DNA from 2 places in the Embleya australiensis genome. Region 1 is predicted to be linked to the other one. Evidence: riboswitches for the same ligand, from Rfam matches in the RefSeq annotation. Region 1 holds a riboswitch; the other holds the start of a gene.
What was found. Region 1 has a riboswitch for cobalamin ahead of ACMXN5_RS03675 (prenyltransferase/squalene oxidase repeat-containing protein). Riboswitches for the same ligand answer to the same signal wherever they lie in the genome.
Positions count from the first base shown of each region.

Region 2: it holds a riboswitch for cobalamin, as region 1 does, so the genes downstream of both, ACMXN5_RS10650 (energy-coupling factor ABC transporter permease) here and ACMXN5_RS03675 (prenyltransferase/squalene oxidase repeat-containing protein) in region 1, are expected to answer to the same signal.

Region 1 covers NZ_CP182422.1:879,428-883,142, forward strand. The annotation lists gene metE (5-methyltetrahydropteroyltriglutamate--homocysteine S-methyltransferase) at 1-1,294, shown strand, start outside; cobalamin riboswitch at 1,443-1,601, shown strand; gene ACMXN5_RS03675 (prenyltransferase/squalene oxidase repeat-containing protein) at 1,706-3,217, shown strand; gene ACMXN5_RS03680 (hypothetical protein) at 3,214-3,715, shown strand, end outside.
Region 2 covers NZ_CP182422.1:2,540,851-2,544,565, forward strand. The annotation lists gene ACMXN5_RS10640 (class II aldolase/adducin family protein) at 1-488, shown strand, start outside; gene ACMXN5_RS10645 (RDD family protein) at 627-1,172, shown strand; cobalamin riboswitch at 1,360-1,568, shown strand; gene ACMXN5_RS10650 (energy-coupling factor ABC transporter permease) at 1,597-2,310, shown strand; gene ACMXN5_RS10655 (energy-coupling factor ABC transporter substrate-binding protein) at 2,307-2,687, shown strand; gene cbiQ (cobalt ECF transporter T component CbiQ) at 2,691-3,434, shown strand; gene ACMXN5_RS10665 (energy-coupling factor ABC transporter ATP-binding protein) at 3,431-3,715, shown strand, end outside.

The sequences.
Region 1 (3,715 bases):
CGACGCCGAACGCGACATCGACCCGCAGATCGCCCGGTGGCTCGCGTTCGCCCGGCAGAAGACCGAGGAGATTGTCACCCTGGCCCGCGGCCTCGCTCAGGGCACCGACACCATCGCGACCCACCTCGCCGCCAACCTGGCCGACCTGGCCGCACGCAAGGCGTCCGCCCTCACCCACGACCCCGCCGTGCGCGCCCGCGCCGCCGCGGTCACCGACGCCGACGCGCGCCGCAGCAAGCCGTACGCCCAACGGGCCGAGGCCCAACGCGCGCATCTGGGCCTGCCGTTGCTGCCCACGACCACCATCGGCTCCTTCCCGCAGACCGCCGAGCTGCGCGCCGCCCGCGCCGACCTGCGGGCGGGACGCATCGACGGCGTCGGGTACGAGGAGCGCATCGAGGCCGAGATCCGCGATGTGATCTCCTTCCAGGAGAAGGCCGGTATCGACGTCCTCGTCCACGGCGAGGCCGAACGCAACGACATGGTCCAGTACTTCGCCGAAAAGCTCACCGGGTACGTTGCCACCCGGCACGGCTGGGTCCAGTCCTACGGCACCCGGTACGTGCGCCCGCCGATCCTGGCCGGCGACATCTCCCGCCCCGACCCGATGACCGTGCGCTGGACCGCGTTCGCCCAGTCGTTGTCCGACCGACTCGTCAAGGGCATGCTGACCGGACCGGTGACCATGCTCGCCTGGTCCTTCGTCCGCGACGACCAACCGCTCGGCGACACCGCCCGACAGGTCGCGCTCGCGCTGCGCGACGAAGTCAACGACCTGGAGGCGGCCGGGAGTTCGGTCATCCAGGTGGACGAACCTGCGCTGCGCGAAACGCTGCCATTGCGCGCCGTGGACCACGCCGAATACCTGGCGTGGGCCACCGAGGCATTCCGCCTGAGCACGTCCGGCGTACGCGCGGCCACCCAGATCCACACCCACATGTGCTACGCCGAGTTCGGCGACATCGTGCAGGCCATCGACGACCTCGACGCCGACGTGATCAGCCTGGAGGCGGCCCGCTCACACATGCAGGTCGCCGGCGAACTCGCCGCCCACGGCTACCCGCGCGAGGCCGGACCCGGCGTGTACGACATCCACTCCCCGCGCGTCCCGAGCGCGGACGAGGTGGTGGGCCTGCTCCGCAAGGGACTTGCCGCGATCCCCGCCGAACGTCTATGGGTCAACCCCGACTGCGGCCTCAAGACCCGTGGTTGGCCCGAGGTCCGCACCTCGCTGGAGAATCTGGTCGCGGCGGCCCGGGAGGTGCGCGCGACGCTGCCGAACACGGCCTCCTGACCTGAGTTCGCCGGGGCGGGAACGCACGTACCCGCCCCGGCGACCGCCCGCGACGTGACCGCCCCTGCCGCCTATTCCGATCCGTGGCGTTCGTCATCGTGACAAGGGGCACGGCGGCTTCCGCACTCCTCGTATTGTCCAACGACCGGAATGTTCCGTAGGCTCCGCACGCCGAGCCATATCGGCACTCCAACTACATAGTTCGAAACCCAGGGGAAGCCGGTCGAAATCCGGCGCTGACCCGCAACCGTAGGCGGTGGCCGCGAGGCCGCCGCGAGTCGGAATACCTGGGTGCGTACGAATTTTGTCGGCTCCAGCTGTCGTGGACTACACGCTGAAGCCCGGACCGCCCGACCGGCGTCGTGTCGTGGGCGAGCCCCGGGACGCGTCGGTCCCGGAAGGGTTCCACCGATGTCCTGGCTCACTGTGCGAAAGACCGGCGCGGTCGCGGTCTGCGGCGCGATCCTGGTCGCGGCCTCCCCTGTCTTCTCCGCGTCGGCCGACGCCGCGAACCCGTATGCCACGCAGGCCGCCGCGGCGGCGAAGTGGCAGGCCGGGGAGCTGGTCGACGGGGGGATACCCGGGTTCTCCGGTTCGGACTGGGGCCTGACCATCGACACCGTCATGGCGCTGGCGGCCACCCGTTCGGAGCCTGCGGCGCTCAAGGCCGCGACCGACGCCGTGGCGGCCAACATCCGCAAGTACAACAGCGCCGAGGAGTGGGGCATACCCGGCTCGCGGATCGCCGGGGCGACCGCGAAGGTGTTGTTCGCGTCGGTCGTGGCCGGCCGCAACCCGGCCGCGTTCGGCGGGCTGGACATGCGGGCGGAGACCCTCGATCTGGTCGCCGGCCCGGACGCGGGCGACGACGTCGGTCGGGTCCGGGACAAGCTCACCGGCAGCCCGGACTCCGGCAACGCCTTCGGGCAGTCGCTCGCCGTCCTGGGCCTGGCCCGCAGCGGCGGAGTGCCGCAGAGTGCGGTGGACTTCCTGATCAAGCAGCAGTGCCCCAGCGGCGGCTTCCGACTGTTCCCGGACCAACTGGGCAGCACCGGGCCGGTCTGCCAGGACACCCCGACCACCGTCCTCGACCCGGACTCCACCGGGATGGCCGTGCAGGCACTGCTGTCCGCGGCGGCGGAGAGCGGGTCGACCGGCGCTGCGGCGGCTGCGAAGAAGGGGGCGGACTGGCTGAAGTCGCGGCAGCAAGCGGACGGTTCGTTCGGCGGTTCGGGTCCCACGGCGGCCTCGAACACCAACAGCACCGGCCTGGCCGGGCAGACCCTGCACGCGGCCGGCTACTCGGCAGAGGCGGACAAGGCCGCCGCGTGGGTGGCCAAGCACCAGATCACCGCCGACAACGCCGGCGCCGCGAACAAGGACGTCGGCACGATCGCCTACAACGAGGAGGCGCTGACCTCGGCTCGGGCGGAGGGCATCCCCGACTTCCAGCGCGACCAGTGGCGCCGCGCGACACCGCAGGCCCTGCTCGTGCTCGCGGGCGTCCCGCTCGGCGACCTGGGCAAGGCGCCGACCGAACCGACCGGGACCGCGACGAGCACTTCCGTACCGACCCGTTCCGACACTCCCGCACCCACCGGCTCGGCCACCCACACCGAGTCCGCGAGCCCGTCGGCCTCGACGTCGGCAACGCCCACCACCTCGCTCAGCCAGACCGCCGGCGCGTCGATCTCCGCGTCTTCGTCCGCGTCCGCGACGAACACGAACCAGGCCGGCACAGGCGGCTCGGTATCCGGCAGCGGAAGCACCTACGGCGGTGGCGGCACCGCGAACGGCGGCGGTGGCAGCCTCGCCCGTACCGGTGCCCAGGTCGGCGGATTGGTGTTGCTCGCGGTCGGCCTGGTCGGCACCGGCTTCGCCGTCCGCGCGGGTGCGCGCCGCAAGAACGGACAGCACACGTGAGGCGCCTCGGCCGCAGAGGCCGAATGGCCCGCCTGGTCGCCGCCCTGGCCCTGCTCGCCCTGCCCGCCACCGCCCAGCTCACCGTCGCCGCACCGACCGCACGCGCGGTCGACACCTCCAAGGGCACTCCCGGATACTGCCCGGACGGCAACGGCGTGACGGTCGTGATCGACTTCCAGGAGCTGGGCGGCACGACCATCGTGCGCTGCGCACGAGGCGATCAGGCCACCGGGCACGCCGCGATCAAGAACGCCGGCATCGAGATCGCCGGCGTTGCCCGCTGGGGCGAGTCCTTCATCTGCCGGATCGAAGGCAAGCCGGGAGCCAACTCCGAGGCATGCATCGACACGCCGCCGGCGAGCGCCTACTGGTCGTACTGGCACTCCCCCAACGGCGGTTCGTGGACGTACAGCCAGTGGGGCGCGATGAACCGCAAACCGCCGCCCGGCAGCTTCGAGGGCTGGTCGTTCTCCAAGAACAAGACCGAGACCACCAACC
Region 2 (3,715 bases), 1.7 Mb from region 1:
CGCAGATCCACGCGGCCCGCCCGGACGTGGTCGCCGCGGCGCACAGCCACTCCACGCACGGGCGCGCGTTGTCCGCGCTCGGGATCCGGCTGGAGCCGATCACCCAGGACGTGTGTCCGTTCTACGAGGACCACGAACTCTTCGACGACTACGCGGGCGTGGTGCTCGACGCCGAGGAGGGGCGGCGGATCGCCAAGACGCTCGGCTCGCGCAAGGCGCTGATCCTGCGCAACCACGGTCTGCTCACCGTCGGACAGTCGGTGGACGCGGCGGCGTGGTGGTTCATCACCATGGAGCGCTCCTGCCAGGTCCAGCTGTTGGCCCAGGCGGCCGGCGAACTGCGGCCGATCTCGCCGGAGAACGCGCGCCTGACCCGGGAGCAGCTCGGCAACGACACGGTGGCGTGGATCAATTACAAGCCGCTGTACGACGTGATCAGCCGCTCCGAGCCGGACCTGTTCGGGGCCGACGGCCCGATGACGATCTGATCGTTTTCGGTCGATCCCGCCGATCGATGATCATTTCGCCGCCGCCCGGTCGGGCGGGTTGTCCGCCGACCGGGCGCAATCTCCGCGAGATCGGCCGTGCCGGGAGTCAACCCGACCGGTTGCGGAAAGTACAACACCATGTACGAACGGAGCCTTCCGCAGCGGTTCGCGCGCTCGGCCCATCCCGTCGGGCCACGCGCCCGGGTGTGGCTGCCGACGATCGAACATCGGGTCGGCCCGTCGTTGCTGTACCGGCGGATCGGCCAGTTCGCGGTGGACGTGATCGCCTCCGCGCTGCTGCCCGGCGCCGCGATGTTCCTGTTCGTGCTGCTGCCCACCCACCCCGACGGTTCGATCCGCAGCGGTCCGCTCACCGCGACGATCACCGCCGGTGTGCTCGTGGTCGCGGTGGCGATCCTGTTCTGGTACTGGGTGCTGCGGCCCGCCGAGCACGACGGGCGCACCTGGGGCATGCAGGCGTTCGGGATTCGGGTGGTCGACGTGTCCGGCGGTCGGGCCGGGCGGCGCCAACTGGCGATCCGTTGGGTGCTGCTGTGCGTCGACGCGTTCGCGCTCGGTGTGATCGGGTTGGTCGCGGTGCTCACCAGCGAGCGGGGCCAGCGCATCGGCGACCGGGTCGCGGGCACCCTGGTGGTCCGAGGGCGCGGCCCCGGACTGCGCTGAGGGCCCGCCTCTCCCCCGGGCAGGGGCGCCCGGTCCCACGATCGCGAGCGTGCCCCGCTCCGCGCTCCCGCCCCGACGGGCCGTCGCACACCGCCCCGGAATGCGGCTATTGCTCCGCCGCTCCGTCCGCCTTGTGGTCTTGCGCACGGTTTGCAGATGCCACCTTGTCGCCATGTCCACTCGACCACTAGTGTCGGCTCGCCGTGGTGCTCGGGAAGCCGGTTCGATGCCGGCGCGGCCCTCGCCACTGTGATCGGGAAGTTCTCCTCCACCCCCGCGGGAACGTTGATTCGTCGCCTCGGGAAGCCACTGGGACCGCTGTCGCGGACCCGGGAAGGCGGAGACGTGAACGCACGACCCGTCAGCCAGGAGACCGGCCACGGCGATCGTCCGTCCACGAGGTGTTGGAGAGGGACCCTTCCTCATGCATATCGCCGAGGGCTATCTGCCCTGGGAACACGCCGCCGCCTGGGGCGTCGCGTCGACCCCGTTCGTCGTCCACGGTGCCCGCGCGCTCACCCGCGAGGTGCGCGACCGGCCCGAGAACACCCTGCTGCTCGGCGCGTCCGGCGCCTTCTCGTTCGTGTTGTCCGCGCTGAAGATCCCATCCGTCACCGGCAGTTGCTCGCATCCCACCGGCACCGGCCTGGGCGCCATCCTGTTCCGGCCGCCGATCATGGCGGTGCTCGGCACGATCACCCTGCTCTTCCAGGCGTTGCTGCTCGCCCACGGCGGGTTGACCACGCTCGGCGCGAACGTGTTCTCGATGGCGATCGTCGGCCCCTGGGCCGGCTACGGCGCGTACCGGCTCGCCCGCTCGCTCCTGGACCGGCGCGGCGGCACCATGCCGCTGGACGTCGCGGTGTTCGCCGGCGCATTCGTCGCGGACCTGAGCACCTACTGCGTCACCAGCGTGCAGCTCGCCCTCGCCTTCCCCGACCCGGACAGCGGATTCCCGGGCGCGCTGGCCAAGTTCGGCGGCATCTTCTCGCTCACCCAGATCCCGCTGGCGATCAGCGAGGGCCTGCTGACCGTCCTGGTGGTGCGCCTGCTGCGCCAATCCAGTCGCGGTGACCTGATCCGCCTCGGCGTGCTGAGCGACGCCCGGCCCGTGCGCGAGGAGGAGAAGAGCAAGTGAAGCGCTCGACGAAGATCAACCTGCTGCTCGTGCTGGCCGTGGTGCTGCTCGCGGCGCTGCCCGTGGTGTTCGGCATGGGCGACGACAAGGACGAGCCGTTCACGGGTTCCGACGCCCGGGCCGAGACCGCGATCACCGAGAACGACCCTGACTACAAGCCGTGGTTCAGCCCGCTGTACGAGCCGCCGTCCGGCGAGATCGAGTCCGGCCTGTTCGCGCTCCAGGCCGCGCTCGGCGCGGGTGTCGTCGGGTACATGTTCGGCGTCAAGCGCACCCGCCGAAAGCTCGCGCCCGAGGCGAGCGACACCCCCGACGGGTCGGGCCCGGGGCCCGATCCGGCCGCCGCGCAGGACCCGGTATCGGTCCCGGGTCGCTGACCCGTGTTGCCGATCGACGCGGCGGCGCATGCCAGTGCCTGGCGCCGCCGCCATCCGGCCGACAAGGCCGTGCTCTCCTTCGGGCTGCTCGGGTGCGCGGTGGCGCTGCCGCCGTGGCCGGGCGCGGTGCTGGTCGCGGTCACCGTGCTGACCATCGCGCTCGGCTTCGCCGAGGTGCCCGCCCGACGACTGTGGCGGGCGGCCCGCGCGCCGCTGGGATTCGCGGTGACCGGCGCGCTGACCCTGCTCGTGTCGATCCGTGCGGACGGCGTCGGCTGGGCGCCGGACGGGCCGCGCCACGCGGGCGAGTTGGTGGCCCGCTCCGGTGCGGCCGGGTTGGCGATGTTGTTGTTCGCGTTCACCACGCCGCTGTCGGACGTCCTGCCCCGGCTGACCCGGGTGGGTGTGCCGGCGGCCGTGGTGGACGTGGCGGCGGTGATGTACCGGATGTTGTTCCTGCTCTACGACACCACCGCCCGGATCAACCAGGCCCAGGCCGGGCGGCTCGGGCATCGCACCCGGCGGGCCCGGTGGCGCTCGGTGGCCGGGCTCGGGTCGGCGGTGTTCGTGCACGCCTTCGCGCGGGCCCGGCGGCTGGAGGAAGGGCTGGCCGGGCGCGGCTACGACGGGCGGTTGCGGGTGCTCGTGGACGAGGTGCCCGTCTCGCGCGGCTTCATGGCCGGGTCCGTGTTCCTCGTGGCGGCGGTCGTCGTCGCCACTCTTCTTCTGGGATCGGTGATGCCGTGATTCCGCTGCGGGTACGAGAGGTCGGCTACGCCTACGAGGACGGGCCGCCGGTGCTGAGCGGGTTGTCCCTGGCCGTCCCGGCGGGCCGGGCGCTGGCCCTGCTCGGGCCGAACGGCAGCGGCAAGACCACGCTGCTGCGGCTGTTGACCGGTGGCCTGGTGCCGGGTTCGGGTCGGGTGGAGCTGCACGGTACGCCGATTCGGCACGACCGCAAGGGACTTGCCGAACTGCGCCGGGTGGTGCAGCTGGTCGTGCAGGATCCCGACGACCAGCTGTTCTCC